Linked DNA regions of Azospirillum brasilense. Each later gene encodes a partner of the first gene's protein in a complex. Links are inferred from orthologs where the notes say so. Each region holds a gene or a part of one and is shown on either strand. Other genes may lie near its edges.

What was found.
Region 2: the proteins of carA (region 1) and carB are in contact, whole or in part, in a solved structure (PDB 1KEE), measured with the Escherichia coli proteins. The link is inferred for Azospirillum brasilense from one-to-one orthologs.

What each region holds. Positions count from the first base shown.
Region 1 is NZ_CP032345.1:670,356-673,479, forward strand. The notes cover bases 170-2,980. They hold carA (glutamine-hydrolyzing carbamoyl-phosphate synthase small subunit), read left to right. Parts: upstream 170-892; coding sequence 893-2,068; downstream 2,069-2,980. Other genes in these bases: D3869_RS03330 (GatB/YqeY domain-containing protein), read right to left, coding at 170-429; D3869_RS03340 (response regulator), read left to right, coding at 2,317-2,980. Also shown: more of D3869_RS03330, read right to left, coding at 1-169; more of D3869_RS03340, read left to right, coding at 2,981-3,124. UniProt on the Escherichia coli protein: Small subunit of the glutamine-dependent carbamoyl phosphate synthetase (CPSase).
Region 2 is NZ_CP032345.1:2,126,135-2,130,282, reverse strand. What follows is about bases 290-4,124. They hold carB (carbamoyl-phosphate synthase large subunit), read left to right. Parts: upstream 290-672; coding sequence 673-3,924; downstream 3,925-4,124. Other genes in these bases: greA (transcription elongation factor GreA), read left to right, coding at 4,007-4,124; D3869_RS10300 (hypothetical protein), read right to left, coding at 290-351. Outside these bases: more of D3869_RS10300, read right to left, coding at 1-289; more of greA, read left to right, coding at 4,125-4,148. UniProt on the Escherichia coli protein: Large subunit of the glutamine-dependent carbamoyl phosphate synthetase (CPSase).

The DNA.
Region 1 (3,124 bases):
GCTGACCTTGGCGAAGTCCATCTGGCCGGCGTAGCGGGTCTTCAGCTCCGCCATCACCTTGCCCATGTCCTTGATGCAGGTGGCGCCGATCTCGTCCACCACCGTCTTCACGGCGGCGGCCACCTCCTCCTCCGACATCTGCTTGGGCAGGAAGCCCTCGATGATGGTGATCTCCTCGCGCTCCTGCTCGGCCAGCTCCAGGCGGCCGCCCTGCTCGTACAGCTTGATCGACTCGCCGCGCTGCTTGATCATCGTCTGCAGCATGGAGAGGATCTCGGCCTCGTCGATGCCGTCGGTGACGCCGCGCGAACGCGCCGCGATGTCCCGGTCCTTCAGCGCGGCCAGGATCAGGCGCACGGTCGAGACGGCGCGCTGGTTCTTGGCGAGCATCGCCTGCTTCAAAGCCTCGTTCAGGCGCGTGCGCAGCATTGCGTGTGTCCTTCGTGTTCGTCAGGTGTGTTCAACAGGTCGAAACGATAACGGCCGCTCGGCAGCGTCCGCACCGTCTCCATCCGTGGGATGGCGCGGAAGACGCGACGCGAACCGGCAATATTCCTAAATTTGCGCCGGATTGCCACGTCAATTCCGAAGGGCCGATTTCCACCCCCCGCCAGCGCATTCCACAGCCCCTCCAAAGGCCAAGCCCCACCGGAGAAGCACGGCGATTATGCAAACGCGCCGCTGGAAATCGGGGTACCAATCGTCATATACGGTTGACCGGCTCACCCGTCCCGACTAATCGATCCAGGCTCAGACACCCGAACCGCAAGGAACCGGGATGGCGGGGCGCGGACCGACGACGACGCGTGCGCCCAGCGGGGCGGGACGCGGCGCCGACGCTCCGCAAGGCAGGAATATGTGGCCCGCGGCGGCTCTTGATAAGGTCTGAAGGATGGCTCAATCGACTCTCCCGGCGGGCGATGCCGGCGCTTACACCGGTGTCCTGGTTCTGGCCGACGGCACCGTCTTCAAGGGCCGAGGCATCGGTGCGGTGGGGGATTCGGTGGGCGAGGTGTGCTTCAACACCTCGATGACCGGCTATCAGGAAATCCTGACCGACCCCAGCTACGCCGGGCAGATCATCACCTTCACCTTTCCGCACATCGGCAACACCGGCGCCAACCCGGAAGACATCGAGACGGTGACCCCCGCCGCGCGCGGCCTGATCCTGCGCGCCGACGTCACCGATCCGTCGAACTGGCGCGCCACCCGCCATCTCGACGACTGGCTGAAGAGCTACGGGCTGGTCGGTCTGGCCGGGGTGGACACCCGCCGCCTGACCCGGCGCATCCGCGACCTGGGCGCCCCGAACGGCGTCGTCGCCCACGCGCCGGACGGCAAGTTCGACCTCGACGCGCTGGTCGCCAAGGCCAAGGGCTGGCCGGGGCTGGAGGGCATGGACCTCGCCAAGGACGTCTCCTGCCGCCAGACCTACGGCTGGGATGAGGGCGCCTGGACGCTCGGCGCCGGCTACGCCACGCAGGAGAGCCCGCGCTTCCACGTCGTGGCGATCGATTTCGGCGCCAAGCGCAACATCCTGCGCTGCCTCGCCGCGGCCGGCTGCAAGGTCACCGTGGTTCCGGGCACCGCCACGGTGGAAGAGGTGATGCGCCACAAGCCGGACGGCGTCTTCCTGTCGAACGGCCCCGGCGACCCCGCGGCCACCGGCGAATACGCCGTGCCGACGATCAAGGGCCTGCTGGACACCGGCCTGCCGATGTTCGGCATCTGCCTGGGCCACCAGATGCTCTCGCTGGCGCTCGGCGCCAAGACGAAGAAGATGCCGCTGGGCCACCGCGGCGCCAACCATCCGGTGAAGGACCTGGCCTCCGGCCGGGTGGAGATCACCAGCCAGAACCACGGCTTCGTGGTGATGGAGGAGACCCTGCCCGCCGACGCCGAGGTGACCCATGTCAGCCTGTTCGACGGCACCAACGAGGGCATCCGGTTGAAGAACAAGCCGGTCTTCTCGGTGCAGTACCACCCGGAGGCCTCGCCCGGCCCGCAGGACAGCCACTATCTCTTCGACCGCTTCGTGGCGCTGATGGACGGCAAGCAGCCGGCCTGACGCCCGGCGGACGCACCGACCGAAGACGAGAAGGGAGCCGCTTGCGGCTCCTTTTTCTTTTCACAAACACGGGGGCTACGCGCCCTTCGCTTTTCCGCTTCCGCCGACCTCATTCGATCGAATGGGTTGGCTGAGTTTTTACCCCCTTCGATAAAAACCCTGCTCCGTCAAAGGTGTGTCCTTTGCTGCCGGACTCTGCGATGGTTACGGACGCGTCCCTCGCCATGCATACCGGAGCATGACATCCCTTGCCTCTGCACGCTCAGGATGACAACGCACCCGCTGTGAACGATGGCGTGGCGGGCGACGACCGGCCCCATGCCGGCGGACTGTCGCTTCGCACGGGACTGGTGCTGCTGGTCATGGCGGCGCTGCTGCCGATGCTGGGCTTCGCCGGCTGGACGGTCTTCCGCATGGCCGAGACGCAGAGCGCCGCGATCGAGCGGTCCGGCCAGGATCTGGCCCGGACGCTGGCCGTCGCCATCGACCGGGAACTCATGGCGATGGAGACGGCGCTCCAGGTTCTCACCACCTCCCCCCACTTGGCGAAGGGCGATCTCGCAGCCTTCCACCGGCAGGCGATCGAGGTGCTCCAGCACAAGGGCTCCCGGCGCGAGGGCGTCCACATCGTGCTGAGCAACGCCCAAGGCCAGCAGTTGATCAACACGCGCCGCCCGTTCGGGGAGCCGCTTCCCCGCACCGCGGTGACGGGCCTCGTCCGGCGGACGGCGGACAGCGGTCAGACCCAGATTTCCGAGATCTTCATGGGCGTTGTCGCCCAACGTCCCCTGGTCGCCGTCGCGTTGCCGATCACGCGGAACGGACCCTCGGAGCATGTGCTTGCCATGAGCATCCCGACCGAGATGTTCATCGAGGTGCTGCGCCAGCAGAGCCTGCCGGAGGGATGGATCGCCGCCCTATGGGACCGGCAAGGAGTCGTCATCACCCGGACCGCGGCCTCCGACACCTTCACCGGCACGCCGATTTCAGCGGAGGTGTTCCGCCGGACCGCCTCGGCGAGTTCCGGGACCTTCACCGCCGTGGCGCGGGACGGCA
Region 2 (4,148 bases), 1.5 Mb from region 1 along the record:
CGGCGGCGGAACGGCGGGGGCGGCGGCCGTGACCACGCGCACCGGCGCGGCCGCCACGGCCTCCGGGACCGGCTTCGGCGCGGGAGCGGGGGCGGGGCGGCTGGCGAAGACCGGCTGGCGCTCCGGCCGCCCGCCATGCTTCTTCAGCATCGGCAGCGGCGCCCAGGTCGCGCAGGTGTGGTAGGAGCGCGTGACCTTCCGGTAATCCTGGCTGGTCGCCGTCCGGCACTCCCCCTCCGCGCTGTAGCGGTCGACGTGGACGAGCGTGTTGTCGTCCGACAGGGCGCGGTCGCCCCCCCACGAAACGCAGGCGGCGCAGGCGCGGCTGTCCTTGGCGAAAGCGTGGGTCATCGTCGGGCGCGAACTCCGGAGGCGGTCAGGACGGGTGTGCGGGCTTCTCCCGCTGGTGAAGATCGGGAAACGCCGGGTTTCCGGCGCACCCCGATTGATGACGCCCTTTCGGCGCGGGTTCAAGCCTTGCCTCGCCGCCCGCTGGCGATGTTTCAGACATGTGGCCCGCGCATCATCCCACCCCTTCCCCCGCGCCGCCTTGTTCCCTATAAAGGGGCCTCGCAACGACATATTGATCCGTGCCCCCTCACACCCGCGCCCCTGCCAAGGGGCCAATGGCGCGAGGGGGCTTTTGCTGCACGAACGTCGAGAAGCGGACCCATGCCCAAGCGCACTGATATCAAATCCATCTGCATCATCGGCGCGGGGCCGATCGTCATCGGCCAGGCTTGCGAGTTCGATTACTCCGGCGTCCAGGCGTGCAAGGCGCTGCGCGAGGAAGGCTTCCGCGTCATCCTGGTGAACTCCAACCCGGCCACCATCATGACCGATCCGGGTCTGGCCGACGCCACCTACATCGAGCCGATCACCCCGGCCGTGGTGGCGAAGATCCTGGAGAAGGAGCGCCCCGACGCCCTGCTGCCGACCATGGGCGGCCAGACCGCGCTGAACACCGCCATGGCCCTGTCCGACGACGGCACGCTGGAGCGGCTGGGCGTGGAGATGATCGGCGCCAAGCGCGACGTCATCGCCAAGGCCGAGGACCGCATCCTGTTCCGCGACGCCATGGACAAGCTGGGCCTGGAATCGCCGCGCTCGCGCCTCGTGCGCAACATGCAGGAGGCGACCGAGGCGCTGGAATTCGTCGGGCTGCCGGCGATCATCCGCCCCAGCTTCACGCTGGCCGGCACCGGCGGCGGCATCGCCTACAACCGCGCCGAGTTCGAGGACATCGTGCGCGGCGGCCTGCGCGCCAGCCCGGTCGGCGAGGTGCTGATCGAGGAATCGGTGCTGGGCTGGAAGGAGTACGAGATGGAGGTCGTCCGCGACAAGGCGGACAACTGCATCATCGTCTGCGCCATCGAGAACATCGACCCGATGGGCGTCCACACCGGCGATTCGATCACCGTCGCCCCGTCGCTGACGCTGACGGACAAGGAATACCAGATCATGCGCAACGCCTCGATCGCGGTGCTGCGCGAGATCGGGGTGGAGACCGGCGGTTCCAACGTGCAGTTCGCGGTGAACCCGGCGAACGGCCGCCTGATCGTCATCGAGATGAACCCGCGCGTGTCGCGCTCCTCCGCGCTGGCCTCCAAGGCCACCGGCTTCCCGATCGCCAAGATCGCCGCGAAGCTGGCCATCGGCTACACGCTGGACGAGCTGACCAACGACATCACCGGCACCACCCCGGCCAGCTTCGAGCCGACGATCGACTACGTCGTCACCAAGATGCCGCGCTTCACCTTCGAGAAGTTCGCCGGCACCGAGCCGCTGCTGACCACCTCGATGAAGTCGGTGGGCGAGGCCATGTCCATCGGCCGCACCTTCCAGGAGTCGGTGCAGAAGGCGCTGCGCTCCATGGAGACCGGCCTGACCGGCTTCAACGAGGTGCGCATCGGCGACAGCGACACGCCGGACGCCGCCGCCATCCGCGGCGCGCTGGCCCGCCCGACGCCGGACCGCCTGCTGGTCATCGCCCAGGCCTTCCGCCACGGCTTCACCGTCGCCGAGGTCCAGCAGGTCTCCAAGTACGACCCGTGGTTCCTGGAGCAGATCAAGGCCATCGTCGACCGCGAGCAGGCCATCCGCAGCGGCGGCCTGCCCACCGACAAGGCCGGCTGGCAGGCGCTGAAGCAGATGGGCTTCTCCGACGCCCGTCTGGCCGAGCTGGCCGGCAAGTCCGAGGGTGAGGTCGCCGAGGCCCGCCGCGCCGCCGGGGTCACGCCGGTCTTCAAGCGCATCGACACCTGTGCCGCCGAGTTCGCCTCGCGCACGCCCTACATGTACTCCACCTACGAGACCGACGGCACGGGTGCCGCCGAGTGCGAATCGGACCCGACCGAGAAGAAGAAGGTGGTCATCCTGGGCGGCGGGCCGAACCGCATCGGCCAGGGCATCGAGTTCGACTATTGCTGCGTCCACGCCGTCTACGCTTTGCGCGAGGCCGGCATCGAGACCATCATGGTCAACTGCAACCCGGAGACGGTCTCCACCGACTACGACACCGCCGACCGCCTGTATTTCGAGCCGCTGACCGCCGAGGACGTGATCGAGCTGGTCCGCGTCGAGCAGCGCAAGGGCACGGTGCTCGGCTGCATCGTGCAGTTCGGCGGCCAGACCCCGCTGAAGCTGGCCGACGCGCTGGAGAAGGCCGGCATCCCGATCCTCGGCACCTCGCCGGACGCCATCGACCTCGCCGAGGACCGTGAGCGCTTCCAGAAGCTGCTGCACCAGCTCAACCTGCTCCAGCCGGCCAACGGCCTCGCCCGGTCGCTGGAGGAGGCGGAGACGGTCGCGGCACGGATCGGCTTCCCCGTGGTCATCCGCCCGTCCTACGTGCTGGGCGGCCGCGCCATGGAGATCGTCCATGACATGGCCGGGCTCAAGCGCTACATGGGCACCGCCGTGAAGGTCTCGGGCAAGAACCCGGTGCTGATCGACAGCTATCTGCAGGACGCCATCGAGGTGGACGTGGATGTGGTGGCCGACGCCACCGGCCAGGTCTACATCGCCGGCATCATGGAGCACATCGAGGAGGCCGGCATCCATTCGGGCGACTCGGCCTGCGCCCTGCCGCCCTACTCGCTGCCCGCCGAGACCATCGCCGAGATCGGCCGCCAGGGCGAGGCGCTGGCCCGCGCCCTGCACGTCGTCGGCCTGATGAACGTCCAGTTCGCGGTCAAGGACGGCACGGTCTACATCCTGGAGGTCAACCCGCGCGCCAGCCGCACGGTGCCCTTCGTCGCCAAGGCCACCGGCACCGCCATCGCCAAGATCGCCGCCCGCGTCATGGCCGGCGAGAAGCTGGCCGACTTCACGCTGAACGGCCCGACCCCGCCCCACACCGCCGTGAAGGAGGCCGTGTTCCCCTTCGCCCGCTTCCCCGGCGTGGACATCGTGCTCGGCCCGGAGATGAAGTCGACGGGCGAGGTTATGGGCCTCGACCACAACTTCGCGCTGGCCTTCGCCAAGTCGCAGCTCGGCGCCGGCGTCACCCTGCCGGTCCAGGGCACCGTCTTCATCTCGGTGAAGGAGCGCGACAAGCCGTCGGCCGTGCAGATCGGGCAGAAGCTGCACGGCATGGGCTTCCGCGTCCTGGCGACCACCGGCACCGCGGCGGCGCTGCGCCAGGCCGGCGTCCCGGCGGAGTCGATCAACAAGGTGGTGGAAGGCCAGCCGCACATCGTCGACGCGATGATCAACGGCGAGGTGCATCTGGTCATCAACACCACGGACGGCGCGCAGGCCCTGTCCGACAGCTTCAGCCTGCGGCGCACGGCGCTGACCTACAACCTGCCTTACTACACCACCATGGCCGGTGCACGCGCAGCGGTGGAAGCGATTGCCGCACTCCGGAACGGCAGCCTTGAAGTCGCGCCGTTGCAGTCGTACCTTAGCGGTTCCTATTAGGACGGTTTACGGCGCGGCGGACCTCCTCCGCCGCGCCGTAGCTTTCCCAGGGCGCTGCGTCGGCATGGTGATGGATTGAACGATGGAAAAAGTTCCAATGACTGCGGCGGGATACAACCGCCTGCAAGAGGAGTTGAAGCACCTCAAGACTGTCGAACGGCCCAACGTCATCAAGGCGATCGCCGAGGCGCGTGAGCACGGGGACCTGTCGGAGAACGCCGAAT